Linked DNA regions of Tunicatimonas pelagia. The protein of the gene in region 1 interacts with the protein of each later gene in a pairwise test. Links are inferred from orthologs where the notes say so. Each region holds a gene or a part of one and is shown on either strand. Other genes may lie near its edges. The genes, in order: ftsZ, P0M28_RS05885 and rlmN.

Region 1 (2,968 bases):
CCGTTATTCCATTTGGTGGGAATATTATTACGTCTGATATTAAGCAAGGCTGCTCCGTGCTGCACGAGCAAGCCGAACTACTTAAAGTGAAGTTTGGCCGGGCCATTGCCGAGGAAGCTAACATTAACGAAATTGTTTCTATTCGCGGATTGCGCGACCGTCCACCTCGAGAAATCTCGGTGAAGAACCTGGCTTACATTATTGAGGCTCGAGTGCAGGAAGTCTTTGAGTTAGTTCATGCTGAGATTATTTCGTCGGGTTACGAAGATCGCCTGGCAGGAGGCATTGTTGTTACCGGCGGAGGTTCGCAACTGCGCCACATCAAGCAGCTTTGCGAGCTTATGTGCGCCACTGATGGCCGAATTGGTCATCCCAACGAATATCTAGGTAAAGGTAAGCCAGAAATAATTAAATCGCCCATGTACGCAACTGGGGTTGGCTTGGTGCTAGCGGGCTTTAAAGCGATTGACGAACGCAACTCTGAATACCTTCGTCACAAAAGCAGGCAAACCAACCAAGTTGTGCGAAAAGAACGACAAACTGGTTTTTCTTTCAGAGGTATATTGGAAAAGACCAAGAAAATATTGATTGATGACTTTAATGAGAAAGAATATTAATGTAGTTTTGGTATAACCCTAAACTACCCAAATCTCCACCGTTATGAATAAGACATATAGTTTCGATCTACAGCCTCAGAACCCGTCTATCATCAAAGTGATTGGTGTCGGAGGCGGAGGTAGTAATGCTGTAAACCACATGTTTAACCAAGGTATTCGGGATGTAGAGTTTATTGTCTGCAATACCGATGTGCAGGCCTTACAAACCAGCCCGGTTCCTAACAAGCTTCAGATAGGCATAGGACTCACCGAAGGACTGGGAGCGGGAGCGAATCCCGAAAAAGGCAAAGAAGCTGCTATTGAAAGCAAAGAAGATATTCGCGATTTACTAAGCGATAATACCAAGATGCTATTCATCACGGCCGGAATGGGCGGTGGAACCGGAACCGGAGCGGCTCCCGAAATTGCCCGAGTGGCTCGGGAGTTAGGTATTTTAACGGTGGGCATTGTTACCTCTCCGTTTAGCTTCGAGGGGCGTAAGAAAATGCGACTGGCGAACGAAGGGATTGCTGAACTGCGGGAAAGCTGTGATACCGTGCTGGTTATTTTAAACGATAAACTGCGGGAGACCTACAGTAACTTATCGCTGTCTAACGCTTTTGCCCAAGCCGATAATGTGCTGACGACGGCAGCCAAAAGCATTGCGGAAATTATCACCTTACCGGGTGACATTAACGTAGATTTTGAAGATGTAAAGACCGTAATGGCAAATTCCGGCGCAGCGGTGATGGGTTCAGCCAAAGTAGATGGAGACCATCGGGCCAAACGAGCCGCCGAAATGGCCTTGTCTTCTCCCTTGCTCGATAATGTGAATATTACCGGAGCGCAGCGCATTCTGCTATCGATTAAATCGGGTACGGAGAAGGAAATTCAGATGGACGAGCTGACCATTATTACTTCGTATATTCAGGATCAGGCCAGTGAGGAGATGGAGATGATTTTTGGCCATGGGGTTGATGAAACATTAGGCGAAAGCGTAATGGTGACTGTGATTGCCACTGGGTTTGATCAAGAAGATTCAAGCGAGCCAGAGGAGGATAGTAAGCAGATTATTGATCTGGAAACTAATAAGAAGGTACCTGAGAGCAACAATACAAATGAACCGGCTCCCGAGCATCGGTTTGAGCCTCCGGTGCAAAACTTTATAGCGGATGACCCTCAGCCTACCTACGAGTCTATTCAAGATGAACCGGAGGAAGAAGAAGAATTGATGCACGAAATGAGTTCGCAGAAGCGACTGCTGATGGAGGAAGCCTATAAGCGAAAGCTGAAGTTGCAGGGGCGAAAAAGCATTAGCGCGCCCGATAGCGAACAAGATCATTTTAAGAAGGAAGATTTTAACGAACCGGCTTACATGCGCCGTAATGTGCACTTGTACAGTGTCCCTTCTCACCAAGATCGTAATATATCGCGCTACTCGCTGGATGATGACAACAATATCGTCAGCAACAACCGCTTCCTGCACGATAACGTAGACTAATAGTATGAAGAACGGAACGAATCGTGAATAGAAGAATTATTGGCCGAAAGCTTAAAGAAGCAAGACCAGATGACGGTCGCCGTGCGATTGAGCGTCAGGATCGGCATCAAGAACTTTTTTAATTACGATTCCACCAACTAGTAGATGGCAGGTCAGGTGAGTTGACTATAAAAGTTTCGCCGATCTGGGGAGTGGTAACGGGTATTTGTAACTGCTGAGCCTTTACTGTTATCCGCTCTACCGGATCAGTCCAAGCGTGCAGGGCGAGCCGGAACGCTCCCCAGTGGATAGGCATCAGTCGTTTGGCTTGCACATCTACCGCTGCTTGAGCCGATTCTTCGGGCATCATATGAATTTGCGCCCAGCGTTCATCGTACTGTCCACACTCCATCATAGCTAAATCAAACGGGCCGTAGCGTTCACCAACCTCCCTAAAGTGGGGGCCGTAGCCGCCATCGCCACTAAAATATAGATTGTCATTTTTACCCTGAATAATCCATGATCCCCAAAGGGTAGTGTTACGATCGGTGATCCCGCGACCAGAGAAGTGACGCGAGGGAGTAAATACTATCTTTAGATTTTCATGCTGAATTTCATCCCACCAGTTAAGTTCGTGAATAGCGTCTTCAGCTACGCCCCAGCGGCGTAAATGAGCACCCACTCCTAACGGAACGTAGAAATCTTTTACCTTCTCTTTTAGCATCTTTACCGAACCATAGTCCAGATGGTCGTAGTGATCGTGGGAGATGAGCACCGCATCAATCGGGGGAAGTTGCTCGATGCTGATAGGCAATTGCTCATTAAACCGACTGCCACCCAGCCACGGATGCGGAGCGGGAACGTTGCCCAGCATAGGGTCGAGAAAAACTCG
Region 2 (3,005 bases), 3.3 Mb from region 1 along the record:
AGAAAGCTACGTCAAACAGTACTAGCTTTCTCACTATCAGTACCTGAATAATAAAGAAAACAATAAAGTTAAGTGCTTGCGGTAGCAGATGCCGACTATTCATTCCCCCACAATAGTTTGGTGCAACAACGAATCCTTCTCCTGCTTTAGTTTATTTTTTACCACGTATACATACGATAGTTGGTAAAAATCATTCGATAAGTCTACATCTATACTATAAAAGGCAGCGTCTTCTTCGGGACGCACTTCTTTCACTGTTCCAATCAGAATTTCGGGAGGATAAATTCCACTGTAACCCGAAGTAACTACAGTATCTCCGGTGATAACATTAATATGGATAGGAATGTATCTTAAACTGGCTGTTGTAGGATCAGAGCCACTCCATTCTATGGAGCCTAACGTGCTGGAGCGTTTCACCAGCGCAGACACATTCATATTGGTATGTAAAATCGATGTTATTAGTGCGTAATGCTCCGATACATCTTTTACCTTCCCAACTACGCCGTTGGGACTAATCACGCCCATATTGGGTTCAATACCATCAGCTCGCCCTTTGTTGATAGTCACGTGATTTTTAAAGTTTTTAACCGTGTTGTCTACCACCTTCGACGGAATAAAAGCGTACTGCTGAAAGCGTAAGCTATCGGCTCGGCTGCGTACACGAGGTAGCACAAATAGAGAATCTTGCGATAGGGCTTGTAGTGCTAATGAATCTTCTATAATTGGGTTGAATACATCTTGCAGCGACTCGTTAGGTTGTCCGGAAAGAGCCGCCCGAAGCTGAGCGTTTTCCTGGGCTAGTTGATCGTTTGCCTCCTGAAGGTTGAAATATTCTGAAGCGGTATTAGAGAAATCCATTACAGAAGCCACCATCTTATTAGACGAATTGATGACTGCTGCTTGGTGATATGCGTTATTATTGACAATAAAAAACCCACTTAGTCCCTCCAGGACTACGAACAGGAGTGTGGTACGATATTTTAATAGAAATGAGAGTAGATTATACATCTTACGTCATCAACACTGACTTAAACAAGTCAAACTTTTTCAATGCTACTCCAGTCCCCCGAACGACGGCTCGTAGCGGATCATCAGCCACGTGTACCGGTAATTTAGTCTTCAGGGCTAACCGCTTATCCAACCCCCGTAGTAAAGCTCCTCCTCCGGTCAGATGAATTCCATTATCATAAATATCCGCCGAGAGTTCGGGGGGCGAAATTTCTAATGCCTTTAGCACTGCTTCCTCTATTTTAGAAATAGATTTATCCAGCGCATAAGCAATCTCCGAATAAGAAACCTTAATTACCTTCGGAATACCGGTCATCAAATCGCGTCCGCGAATTTCGTAATCGTCTGGTTCTTCGTCTAGCTCGGTTAGAGCCGAACCTACTTCCAGTTTCACTTTTTCCGCCGAGCGCTCACCAATTAGCAAATTATGCTGCCGACGCATGTAATCCAGAATATCTTTGTTGAAAGTATCGCCCGCTACGCGAATAGATTGGTCGCATACAATCCCCGAAAGAGCAATTACCGCAATTTCGGTTGTCCCCCCACCAATATCCACCACCATTGAACCCACCGGTTGGTCAATGTCAATTCCAATTCCGATAGCAGCCGCAATAGGTTCATGTACCATGTATACCTCCTTAGCTCCGGCGTGTTCCGCTGAGTCGCGAACCGCTCGTTTTTCCACTTCAGTAATACCCGAAGGAATACAGATAATCATGCGGTGGGATGAAGGAAGATAACGGTTTCCAGTATCAATCATCTTGATCATACCCCGAATCATATGCTCCGCCGCGTGGAAGTCGGCAATTACCCCATCTTTTAGGGGGCGAATAGTTTTTATATTTTCGTGTGTCTTCTCGTGCATCTGCATCGCTTGCCGGCCAATAGCTAATACTTTATTGGAAGTGCGGTCAATGGCGATGATGGATGGCTCGTCTACGACAATTTTTTCTTTATTTATAATCAGCGTATTAGCCGTTCCTAAGTCAATGGCTATATCGCTGGAAAAGAAGTCGAACAATCCCATAAGTTGATTACTAATGTGGTTTGAGTGGTATTTTTATTCTTTTTAAGTTATACAAATTTCGTGTAAGACCCACCCATTTCAAATCGTTATTTCGTTAGCCTATGCAATAGGTAAGGAAATTAGAGTTTCTTTACGAAACTGTCGGCCTTATTATCTCTTTCTCAACAATCTGCGTAATTCGCGCAAAATTAGATCGAAATTTTAACTATTAATAGGATAGCTACCTGATTTCTTTCTTCGCCCGGTTTGTTTTCAGCTCTATAGAAATCTCACAAAGCAGTATGAGCAAGAAAAAGTTAGCTTTCTCAGTGGTAACTTACTTCTGACCGACTGAAGGGAGTGAAATTACCCTAACGGTTGGCAATACCTAAATCTTTTGCTTTCTCAGCACTGTTCATAACACTTAAACTATCTACTACAGCCGAATAGATTTGCTCCATCTCGGCCATATGATCCAGGTAATATTCGTAGCTGCGAAAGTAAATGGAATCAGTCACATTGTGATCTTTGAAGACTGAGTATTCGTAATTGCGGTAAATAATTTCTATAGAATCAGCATTTCGAGAACCAGTGTAGCTCATCTTGGCTTCGGCCAAGTGAAGATCAATAAGAATGGAGGCCATGGTTGATTTATCTAGCAAATCAACCGGAGATTCCATTGATTGTTCAGAACTTGCACAAGCTCCCAACAACAAATAGAGAGAAAGAAAAATGTATGAATAACGCATTATTAGAGATCAACAGATCATTGGTATACTTATTACCGAAACGAGCCACTAAAAGTTCTCATTGTCATGATCTGATTTTTTAGCTAGTTGCCACAATCTAAGCAGCTGTTAACAGCTATTGCTAAAGCACATTTAATACTTGCTCTTTAATCTTCTCCAGCTCTTCCTTCATAGCTACCACATGGTGCTGAATAGCTGCATCGTTGGCTTTGGCTCCAATAGTGTTGATCTCCCGACCAATC
Region 3 (3,094 bases), 610 kb from region 1 along the record:
AAGTTACCTTCGTTTGATGGGTCGTATAATTGTAAGTAACCGTAAAATGAATTGTAGTATAACCTTTACTAGCGAAACTGACCCTAATTATTGTTACATCATCTGAACCGGTATTTCCGCTCCCGCTACCACCACCTTGACAGCTTGTAAATACTCCCATACCAATAGGCATAATAGAGCGAGAGTCTTCATCATCTTCGGGACGTGTACCGCAAGAGGTACGGCAGCAGCGTGCGTGGGCTGGAACTAAGGTTCTATCGTCAGGGTTCCACGTTGATTTTTTTTTTCACTATCAAAATCAATACTTCCCGTTCCGTGCTTGAGTTCTTCTTCCCAATTAGTTTCATTGTAAAACCTTTCAAACTCTTGATACTCTTCGGCACTTACTTCTACATTTCTTTTCAACACTTGCTCGGCATAGAACTTATCCATGTAGGCCAAATTACCTTCTTTCGCATAATCAATAAACTCAGCAAATTCATCGCGCGAAAGTTTAAATGTTTCGCGAAACTCTTGGGCAGAATGTGGCATTTCCCATCTATATTTTTCCAGTTGATTATACTCATAATCTAAATCCTCCCAAGATGCTTCTTGGTCATGCTGATTAGTACAAGCGTACGTAATTAGGGCTAACACTAAGGCTAAGAGTAAATTCTTCCTTAAAAAAGTCATTTTTTGAAATTTAGAGGGTTTAAAAAAGATATAAAAAGTATTACGGAAGCGATAAGATTGTAAAAAATAAATTCTCATTTGTAAGGTATAAAAAAGGCTATAATATCAAAACCACTTAACAAAAACTTAACATTATATTCTCTCTCCAGATATTAGATAATTCACCCCATTAGTAATAGAGCCCTTCTTGCCAAATAGAAAAACTACGGTAAGACGAAAACTTTACTATTCCCATTTATCGTTGCTTAGGTGTAAACGTATTTTTATCGCATGGAACCAGTAGTAGCTACTAAAAAAGACATTCGTAAAATAAAACCAGAAAAGCTTCAGGAGTTTCTGATTGAAGCCGGGGAAAAGCCGTTTCGGGTGAAGCAGGTGGAAGAGTGGCTGTGGAAGAAGTCAGCCACCAGCTTTGCTGAGATGACCAACCTCTCCAAAGCTACGCGGGAGTTACTGGAAGACAACTTTACGATCAATGCGTTGCAGGTAGACGAACAGCAAGTTAGTAGCGACCAGACCATAAAATCTATGTTTCGGCTGCACGACCGCCACTTGGTAGAAGGCGTATTGATTCCTACGGACTCACGCATGACGGCCTGCGTATCCTCACAGGTAGGTTGTTCGCTGGCCTGTAAGTTCTGCGCTACCGGCTACATGGATCGTAAACGCAATCTGGATGCGGCCGAAATCTACGATCAGGTTGTTCTTATTAACCAACAAGCCGAGGAAAACTACCAGGTCCCGCTTTCCAATATTGTGTACATGGGTATGGGTGAACCACTGCTCAACTACGCCAATGTGCTACAATCTATTGAACACATCACTTCACCTAAAGGGCTAAATATGTCGCCCAAACGAATTACGGTTTCCACCGCCGGTATTGCCAAGATGATTAAAAAGCTGGGCGACGATCAGGTGAAATTTAATCTGGCCCTCTCACTACACGCCGCTAACGATGAAAAGCGCAACCGGATTATGGCGATCAATGAAAGTAACAACCTGGAAGTGCTACGCGAAGCTTTGCAGTATTTCTACCAGAAAACCCGCACCCGCATCACCTTTGAGTACATTGTGTTTTACGACTTTAACGATACGCTGGAAGATGCCAAAGAACTATGGCAATTTACCAAGTACGTACCGAGCAAAGTAAACCTGATTGAGTACAATCCCATCGCGGAAGCTGATTTTAAGAATACCGAAGAAGACCGCCTCGATCAATTTGCCCGCTACTTAGAAAATAGAGGGGTAACCGTGAACGTACGTCGTAGCCGAGGCAAAGATATTGATGCCGCCTGTGGTCAATTGGCGATTAAGCAGAAGTGAAAATAACCACCAAAAGCTCCGTTAAGCTTGCAAGTCCTCTGCTTGTATAATAGGCATCTGTAATTGAAACTCGGCCAATGCTATGCGCCAAATATTTTAATTTATAGCTCAATATAATGCATAAATATGAGCTATAAAAGCATACTATTTGGCTCACCCCACCTAAAAAAGCGTATAGAAAGCAAGTGCTGGCATTAATAAATACCTAGTGACCGGATCACTGGTAGAGCGTGAGTAAGTATACATCACTATAATTGCTAAAAACCGGTAAGTAGCACAAACATCCACCTGATGTCATAGTTTATCCGGTACACAAAACTACAACTATGAAAGCATTACTTTTTGGATCTATCGGCACCTTGGCCGAAACCTCAGAACTACAACGTGAAGCCTTTAACCAGGCGTTTAACGAGCATAACTTAGACTGGAACTGGCCCCGTGAACAGTACCAAGAATTGCTTAAAGATAGCGGAGGCAAACAGCGAATTGCGAGCTTTGCCGAAAGTAAAGGTGAAACGGTAGATGCTGAAGCGGTTCACGCTACTAAGTCAAGAATTTTTCAGGATTTGCTCCAGGAAAAGTCCATTCAACCCCGGTCGGGAGTTGCCGATACCATTCGGAAAGCAAAGGAAGAAGGCATAAAACTAGGCTTGGTAACCACGACTAGCCGCGAAAATATAGATAATTTATTGGGCGCCCTTTCAACCGAAATTTCGGCTGATACTTTTGATGTAATCATTGATAGCAGTCAGGTTGAAGCCAAAAAGCCAGCCGCCGATGCTTACCAGTTAGCTTTAGAAAAATTAGGAGTTGAGGCCAGTGAGGCTAAAGCAATTGAAGACAACCAGGATGGCCTGTCGGCTGCCCAGGCAGCAGGTATTTCCAGCTATGCCTTCGGCGGAGCCAATACCCAAGCGCACGACTTTGAAGGAGCGGAGGCGCAGCTTTCTTCGCTGGATTTTGATCAGTTACAACGCAAAGCGGCCTAAGAATGAAATTTAATTCAGTAGATGGGTCAGATTTTGTGCTGGAAGAAACCGGCAGCCAACCGCTTAAAGAGGTTTCTGACCAGGAAATTGATGATATAAAGGCAGCCTTG

The links.
Region 2: the proteins of ftsZ (region 1) and P0M28_RS05885 interact in binary tests that used the Escherichia coli proteins (3 or more experiments, as listed by UniProt). The link is inferred for Tunicatimonas pelagia from one-to-one orthologs.
Region 3: the proteins of ftsZ (region 1) and rlmN interact in binary tests that used the Escherichia coli proteins (3 or more experiments, as listed by UniProt). The link is inferred for Tunicatimonas pelagia from one-to-one orthologs.

Annotation. Positions count from the first base shown.
Region 1 is NZ_CP120683.1:4,717,263-4,720,230, forward strand. Bases 74-2,878 are described here. They hold ftsZ (cell division protein FtsZ), read left to right. Parts: upstream 74-660; coding sequence 661-2,097; downstream 2,098-2,878. Other genes in these bases: ftsA (cell division protein FtsA), read left to right, coding at 74-617; P0M28_RS20250 (MBL fold metallo-hydrolase), read right to left, coding at 2,216-2,878. Outside these bases: more of ftsA, read left to right, coding at 1-73; more of P0M28_RS20250, read right to left, coding at 2,879-2,968. UniProt on the Escherichia coli protein: Essential cell division protein that forms a contractile ring structure (Z ring) at the future cell division site. The regulation of the ring assembly controls the timing and the location of cell division.
Region 2 is NZ_CP120683.1:1,414,547-1,417,551, forward strand. Bases 23-2,864 are described here. They hold P0M28_RS05885 (rod shape-determining protein), read right to left. Parts: upstream 2,036-2,864; coding sequence 1,010-2,035; downstream 23-1,009. Other genes in these bases: P0M28_RS05875 (Rod shape-determining protein MreD), read right to left, coding at 23-103; mreC (rod shape-determining protein MreC), read right to left, coding at 100-1,008; P0M28_RS05890 (DUF4296 domain-containing protein), read right to left, coding at 2,386-2,763. In the rest of the region: more of P0M28_RS05875, read right to left, coding at 1-22; P0M28_RS05895 (YicC/YloC family endoribonuclease), read right to left, coding at 2,885-3,005. UniProt on the Escherichia coli protein: Forms membrane-associated dynamic filaments that are essential for cell shape determination. Acts by regulating cell wall synthesis and cell elongation, and thus cell shape.
Region 3 is NZ_CP120683.1:5,331,551-5,334,644, reverse strand. The notes cover bases 38-2,968. They hold rlmN (dual-specificity RNA methyltransferase RlmN), read left to right. Parts: upstream 38-942; coding sequence 943-1,995; downstream 1,996-2,968. Other genes in these bases: P0M28_RS22775 (HAD family hydrolase), read left to right, coding at 2,322-2,968; P0M28_RS22785 (hypothetical protein), read right to left, coding at 247-672; P0M28_RS22790 (hypothetical protein), read right to left, coding at 38-172. Outside these bases: more of P0M28_RS22790, read right to left, coding at 1-37; more of P0M28_RS22775, read left to right, coding at 2,969-2,984; P0M28_RS22770 (TauD/TfdA dioxygenase family protein), read left to right, coding at 2,987-3,094.